One region of the Lysinimonas soli genome, then DNA from elsewhere that is predicted to be linked to it. Evidence: predicted binding sites of a transcription regulator. Region 1 holds the regulator's gene; the other holds the start of a gene.

The links. The regulator LexA, encoded in region 1, represses DNA repair genes until DNA is damaged. The targets are predictions, from matches to a motif close to TCGAACANNTGTTCGA.
Region 2: the regulator LexA is predicted to act here: its motif matches at 1,955-1,970, upstream of ACFPJ4_RS14865 (Rv2578c family radical SAM protein).

The regions. Positions count from the first base shown of each region.
Region 1 covers NZ_JBHSMG010000001.1:811,746-815,464, reverse strand. The annotation lists gene ACFPJ4_RS03920 (histidinol-phosphate transaminase) at 1-557, opposite strand, end outside; gene ACFPJ4_RS03915 (LysM peptidoglycan-binding domain-containing protein) at 668-1,012, opposite strand; gene lexA (transcriptional repressor LexA) at 1,306-1,992, shown strand; gene ACFPJ4_RS03905 (alpha/beta fold hydrolase) at 1,994-2,746, opposite strand; gene ACFPJ4_RS03900 (DUF4184 family protein) at 2,743-3,570, opposite strand; gene metE (5-methyltetrahydropteroyltriglutamate--homocysteine S-methyltransferase) at 3,681-3,719, opposite strand, start outside.
Region 2 covers NZ_JBHSMG010000005.1:147,284-151,002, forward strand. The annotation lists gene ACFPJ4_RS14855 (thymidine kinase) at 1-95, opposite strand, end outside; gene ACFPJ4_RS14860 (response regulator transcription factor) at 110-820, opposite strand; gene ACFPJ4_RS14865 (Rv2578c family radical SAM protein) at 879-1,946, opposite strand; gene ACFPJ4_RS14870 (alpha/beta hydrolase) at 2,061-3,125, shown strand; gene ACFPJ4_RS14875 (PadR family transcriptional regulator) at 3,254-3,613, shown strand; gene ACFPJ4_RS14880 (DUF1048 domain-containing protein) at 3,615-3,719, shown strand, end outside.

The DNA of each region.
Region 1 (3,719 bases):
CCGTCGCTCGCCTCGTACGCGGCCTCGATCGTCTCGAGCGCCACCGGCGTACCGGTCGGGTTGTTGGGTGCGCAGAAGAAGACGAGGTCGGGGCGCTGCGCCTCGATCGCGGCGACGGCGGTCTCGGGCGAGATCGCGTAGTCGGCATCGCGCTCGGCCATCAGCCATCGGGTGCCCGTGCCTGCGGCGATGATCGGATGCATCGAGTAGCTGGGCGGGAACCCCAGCACGCTGCGCCCCGGCCCTCCGAAGGCCTGCAGCGTCTGCTGGATGATCTCGTTCGACCCGTTCGCCGCCCAGATCTGCTCGGGCGTCATCTCGTGTCCCAGGTAGCGGGCGAGCTCCTCGCGGAGCTCGGTGAACTCGCGATCCGGATAGCGGTTCACGGTCAGCACCGCGCGGGCGAGCGACTCCACGATGTGCCGCGCGACCCCCTCGGGGATCGGGTGCGTGTTCTCGTTCACGTTCAGGGCGTAGCGCACCGGTTGCTGCGGCGCGCCGTACGGGTGCTGCCCTCGCAGGTCGTCGCGGATCGGAAGGTCGGAGAGCGAGGCCACCGCCCGATCCTACCGAGCATCCGCACTGCTCCAGGTGGACGCCGAGGGGGGTCGGCGGCCACCTGGAGCGACGGGCATTCGAGCCAAGACTGCGCCTTGGCCGGTAGTCGTTAGCTGTTGTACTTCGAGGGGATGGCGAGGCGTTGCCCCGGCTGCACCTCGGCGGTCGACAGGTTGTTGAGATCGACGATCTCGGCGACCACATCGCGCGGATCGGCGTGCGGCGCGATCGACACGGCGAGCTGCCACAGCGACTCGCCGGGCTCGACGCTCACGTACTGGAAGGTCGCCGAGCCGCTCTGCGTGCCCGCGGCCGCGCCGAACGCGCCCACCCCGAATGCCGCCGCTGTCACCGCGAGAAGGAGAGCGATCATGATCGCCACTACGACGCGCCCGCGCCGGGTGATGCGCAGACGCGGGACGGTGTAGCCGCTGTGGTAACTCATGGCGCTCATGTCGACTCCTCCACGTGGTGCACGGTGCCGTGCGGGCGAAACTTGGACAGGTTGCGCATCCGGGCCTCGGCCGGAGGCTCAGATGCGAACCTGTGTTCCGAACATACCTTCGATCGAACATATGTTCAAGCCCGTCGTCGGTCATTCGCCGACAATGTCACGACACACTCGAACAGATGTTTGCCGCATCCAGCCGAAGCGGATACAGTTTCGATCGTCGGGGACGATTCGACCACCGACCACCGACATCCGCCGCACGCCGACTCGACGGGCGCGAACCGAGGGAGCAGACGATGAGCGACGAGACCGCCGGGCGACCGGCTTCACCGGAGCGCGCGACCACCCGCAGGCGCACCAGCCTGAGCGACAAGCAGTTGGCGATCCTCGAGGTCATCCAGCGCTCGGTCTCGTCGCGGGGCTACCCGCCGAGCATGCGCGAGATCGGCGACGCCGTCGGTCTCGCGTCGCTCTCGAGCGTGACCCATCAACTCAACCAGCTCGAGCTCAGCGGCTACCTGCGCCGTGACCCCAACCGCCCCCGGGCGCTCGAAGTGCTGATCGAACTCGAGACGCCGGACGCCGACAACGCCGGTCCCTCGGTGGCGGATGCCGCGATGGTGCCTCTGGTGGGCCGCATCGCCGCGGGCATCCCGATCACGGCCGAGCAGCAGATCGACGAGGTGTTCCCGCTCCCCCGCCAGCTCGTCGGCAAGGGCGACCTCTTCATGCTCAAGGTGATCGGCGAGTCGATGATCGACGCGGCGATCTGCGATGGCGACTGGGTGGTCGTGCGCCAGCAGAAGACGGCCGAGAACGGCGAGATCGTCGCCGCCATGCTCGACGGCGAGGCGACCGTCAAGGTGCTGCGTCAGCGCGACGGCCACACCTGGCTGCTGCCCCGCAACTCGGCCTTCGAACCGATCATGGGCGACGACGCCGAGGTGCTCGGAAGAGTCGTCGCGGTGCTGCGCTCGGTCTGAGCTAGACGGCCGAGAGCGCCTCGAGCCGACGCGACGACTGCTCGTCGAGCCAGCGCTCCACGACCGCCATGAACCGCACGTGCTCGTCGCGGAACACGGTGTGGCCGGCGCCGGACACCGTCTCGACCGTCATGCCGAGGTGACGCAGCCGGGTCGCCACGGCATCCGACACCAGCAGGCTCTTCTCGGCGAGCACGACGAGGCTCGGCATCACCACGCGCACCGGCGGTACGAGTAGACGGGTGTCGGCCATGCCGAGGACGGTGCGCTTGTCCCAGTCGGCGAGGGTCGCCAGCTCGATGTCGACGTCGGCGGCCTCCCACTTGGGATTCCATCGCACCAGAGCGGACCGGCGCGGGCGCGGGGCGAGGGCGAACACGAGCTTCATCGCGAGGCCCCGGATGCCGCGCGGGAACGCGAAGGCCGGGTCGACGTAGATCGCCGCCCGGGGCGCGAGACGGTCGGCCACGAGACTGGCCACGAGGCCGCCGAGCGAGTGCCCCATCACGACGTCCGGGCGCGTGGTCAGCAGCGGCGACACCGTCTCGACGACATCGTCCGCCCATTTCGACGGCGAATACCGCGGGGCGCGCGGACTGCCGCCGTGGCCGGCGAGGTCGACGGCGATCACCCGGAATCCCTTGGCGACCAGCTCGTCGGTCACCCGGTGCCACGCGCGGTGGTCGGACATGATCCCGTGGATGAGCAGCGCGGTTCGCGGACCGGTTCCCGTCTCGTGCACCGCAAGCTTCATGCCCCCAGGGTAGGTCGCTCCGCTGTGCGCTTGCCCTGTCCCAGCCCGGTGCCCGCCGTGAGGCCGCGGGCCCGCGCCGAGAACCAGAAGAGAACGAGCACGCCCACCGCGGCCCCCGCCACCCCGATGGTCAGGCGCGCAACGAGAAAGACCAGGTTCGGGTCGAACGGGGCGTCTCCGCCCATGATCCCGTGGACCCAGGTGACAAGTCCGGCGGCGAGTCCAGCCACGACGACCGCTGACTGGGCCAGGACGCGAACGGCGGAGCGCAGGCGGGTCGGGCGAGCGGGATCCGGTGAGGCGCGACGCAGCATGACGATCGCCCACACGCCGACCACACCAAGTCCGCCGACCGAGCTGACGTGCTGCAACCATTTCGCCACGGGCAGCGGGCCGACGCGAACGCGCAAAACGTTCACGTGGTCGACGAGCCAGCCCGGGTGCGTGAACGAATCCCAGATCAGATGGGTGGCAGCGCCGACCAGCACCGAGAGCAGGAGAACCGCGACGGTCAGAGGCCAGCCCCATCCCGGTGGACGCCATGCCGTTCGCTGCTGGAACGGGATTCGACGGCCGATGCTTCGTGGCAGGAGGTCGATGATCGGCTCCCGCAGCAGGAACCACCACAGCAGCGCACCGATGACCCCGAGAACCAGGTCGACCGACACCAGACCAAGCAGGCTGTGTGACAACGCCCGTGGCACGAACAACGGAACGTAGTAGGGGATGTCGGGCGCCGTCGTGCCAACGACAAGCGCGGCGGGCAGCAACGGAGTCCGCAGCAGCGGTATGGCGGCTGCCACATGGCTCGGGGTGAACGGCATTCCTCGACGTTACCGACCGCACGGCGGCCCCGCGCCGAGAGGTCGCACCCCGTCGTCACGGCACGTCGCCGGGCAACGGGGTGCGACCGCCTCGGGTCACGGGATGAGGGCTACTGGCTCACCGAGAGCTTGGCGCGCTCGGCGCGGGT
Region 2 (3,719 bases), on a different contig from region 1:
TGCTGGTGACGCTCCTCGTAGTTGTACGCGGCCTGCAGCAGAGCCGTGCTCTTGCCGCTGTTCATCGCTCCGTACCGGAAGTACAGCTTCGCCACTCAGTCCATCCCCACTAGTCGAGCAGACCGTCTTCGGCCGCCCGGCGGATGAGGTCGGCCTTCTTGCTCGCCGGACGGCCGATCTTCGCGTACTTCTCTCGGACCCGGCGCAGATAGGTCTTCGCCGTCTCGTACTGCACGTTCATGCGCCCGGCCACCTCGGTGGTGCTCAGGCCGGCGACGTACAGCTTGAAGGCCTCGAGCTCGCCGGGGCTCAGCTTCGGACGGGCGTGCGGTGCTGCCCCGGCCGGCAGCGGGCGCCAGGGATGCGGATGCCCGCCGTCGCTCTCCATGCCCATCACGCGACGCGCGGCATCCATCACCTCCGACATCGGCAGCGCCTTCGACAGGAAGTCGGCCGCGCCTGCCGCGCGCGCGCGCTCCCGCGCCTCGTCGGTGTCGACGCTCGAGAGCACGATGACCTTGGCGCCGGCCGCGCGACAGGTGCGCACGCGGGCCTCGATCGACACCGCCTCTTTCAGCTGGAAGTCGATGAAGACGAGCTCGGTCGGGAACGCCGGGCTGTGCACGAGTTCCAGCCAGCTCGGCGCCGAGAGCACGACCTCGAAATCGGTCGCGTTCTGGCCGATCCAGCTGGCCAGGCTGTCGAGCAGGACCTCGTGGTCATCGAGCAGGGCGAGGCGCACGCGGGCGTTGCCGTGACGCGCGGGTTCGATCCCGGGAATCCACGACGTCGATGTCGTGGGGTGATCGGCAACGCTCATGTCGCCCAGCCTAGGCGACCGGGGTACATCCGACTCGGAACCCGCGGCCGAGTCGGTCTCAGAACAGGGTCGGCTGAACGGCGGCCGCGGCCGCCGGCGACAGCTCGGCCGCGATCAGGCCGTCGCCGACTCCCCTCGCCCGCACGACGCCCGTGCTTCGATCGAGGCGCGTCGGGCGGTCCAGTCCGTGGCGGCGCAACAGCGGCCGCACGCGGCCGGCGAGCCAGCGGCGGTACTCCTGGGGAGCGTACGACCCCGCCCGATACATGTCGGCATAACGACCGACCAGCTCGGGATGCTCGCGCGCGAGCCAGGCCAGATACCACTCCCGCGCCCCTGGGCGCAGGTGCAGGGCGGAGTAGACGACCGAGGCGGCCCCGGCCTCGGCGATCATGCCGAATGCGCGATCGAGGTGGGCGATCGTGTCGGTGAGGAAGGGCAGGATCGGCATGACGAACACCGCGCACGCCAACCCCGCCTCGTGCGCGGCCCGCACCGTGGCGAGCCTCGCGGCCGTGCTCGGCGTGCCCGGCTCGACGGATTGCTGCAATTCGTCGTCGTAGACGGCGATCGACATCGACAGTTCGACCGGCACCCGCTCGGCCGCGGCCTGCAACAGGGGAAGGTCGCGACGCAGCAGGGTGCCCTTGGTCAGGATGCTGAACGGCGTGCCGGACGCGGCGAGCGCCGCGATGATCCCCGGCATGAGCCGATAGCGCCCCTCGGCCCGCTGATACGGGTCGGTGTTCGTGCCGAGCGCCACCGGATGACGCCCCCAGCCGGGTCGGGCCAGCTCCTTCTGCAGCACCTCGGCCACGTTGACCTTGACGATGATCTGCGTGTCGAAGTCCTTGCCGGCGTCGAGGTCGAGATAGCTGTGGGTGTTGCGGGCGAAGCAGTAGACGCACGAATGACTGCAGCCCCGATACGGGTTGATCGTCCAGCCGAACGGCAGCGCATTCGCGGCCCCGGGCACGTGGTTCAGGGCGCTCTTGGCGAGCACCTCGTGGAAGGTGATGCCGGCGAACTCCGGGGTCTGCACCGAGCGCACGAGCGAACTCAGCTTCACCAGGCCGGGGAGCGCGTCGCCCTGTTCGACCTCGATCTCCTGCCCGCTCCACCGCATGACGACAGTCGAACATATGTTCGAATCGGAGTCAAGCCGACCCGGGCGAGGCGATGCCGCTTCTTGCCCCGAGGCGCTGAGAGACTGTCACTGAATCCGGGGAGAGGGAATCACATGGCGTCATCGCAAGGTCGGGTCTGGTGGCATCGTTTTCGTCCCTCGGAGAAGGCGCGGCGACGGATCGGCGTGGTCGCCGCCGTCGTGCTGACCGTCGTCGTGATCGGAGGGCTCGTAGGCCAGTCCACACCCTGGCCGTCGGCGCTCGTCATCCGCTCGGTGTTCGAGAAGGGCGCCGCCGAGACCGTCGCCGAGATGAACAAACACGTTCCCTCGGCGGCCCTCACCGAGCACCTCGACGTGCAGTACGGCGACGGCTCGGCCGGCGGCAACACCACGCTGGACGCCTTCAGCCCTTCCGGGGGCGGCGAGGCCCTGCCCGTCGTCGTCTGGGTGCACGGCGGCGCCTGGATCTCGGGGCAGAAGTCGGACGTCGACCCCTACCTGCGCATCCTGGCCTCCCACGGCTACGCCGCCGTGAGCCTCAACTACACGATCGCCCCCGAAGCCGTCTACCCGACGGCGGTGCGACAGCTGAACGACGCGCTCGGCTATCTCGACCGGCATGCCGCCGAGTTCCGCATCGACCGGCACCGCATCGTGCTGGCGGGCGACTCGGCGGGAGCCCAGCTCGCCAGCCAGCTCGCGGTGCTGACGACCAATCCGGACTACGCGGAGCTGCTCGGTATCCAGCCCGCCCTCTCGGCGGATCAGCTGGTCGGCACCGTGCTCAACTGCGGCGTCTACGACCTGTCGACGATGGCCGACCTCACCGGCATCGGCAACTGGGGGTTCAAGGTCGCCCTCTGGGCGTACACGGGCACGCAGAACTGGTCGGCGAGCTACCAGGGAACGACGATGTCGACGATCGACTTCGTCACGTCGAAGTTCCCGGCCACCTACATCTCGGGCGGCAACGGCGACGCCCTGACCTGGATCGAGTCGGTGCCGATGTACAACAAGCTGTCGGGTCTCGGCGTCGACGTGACGCCGGTGTTCTACGCGGCCGACCACGAGCCGGCGCTGCCCCACGAGTACCAGTTCCATCTGGACGGCGCTGACGCGCAGCACGCCCTGCAGAAGACCCTCGACTTCCTGGCCCTGGTGACCGCCCAGCACTGAGCCTCCGGCGAGTCCGATCGCCGACGCCCCCGGCGCGACGGCCCTGCTATTCAGTATTGCTATCTACCGGTACTCGGCGTTACTATCTAGCGGTAGTCAGCATCACTGAGTAGCCGAGAGGGCGCCGCATGGGTAAGCAGCAGATGACCGAGATGCTCAAGGGCACTCTGGAGGGCATCGTCCTCGCCGTCCTGGCCGCCCGCCCGGCGTACGGCTACGAGGTCACCGCGCGGCTGCGGGAGCAGGGGTTCTCCGACCTCGTCGAGGGAACCGTCTACGCGCTGCTCATCCGCATCGAACAGCGGGGCTTCGTCGACGTGGAGAAGGTTCCGTCGGAGAAGGGCCCGCCGCGCAAGGTGTACTCGCTCAACGCACAGGGGCGGGAACAACTCGAAGAGTTCTGGAGGGCGTGGGGCTTCCTCTCGGAACGGATCGGACAGCTCCACACCGAATCGCACCACACCGAATCGAATCAAGGAGAGAACTGAGATGGTCGCCAAGTGGATCGAGACCCTGACCGGGTCACTCGAGCAGAAGAAGCAGTACAAGAAGGACAAGGCCCGTATCGATGCCCTCCCCGAGCCGTACGCGACG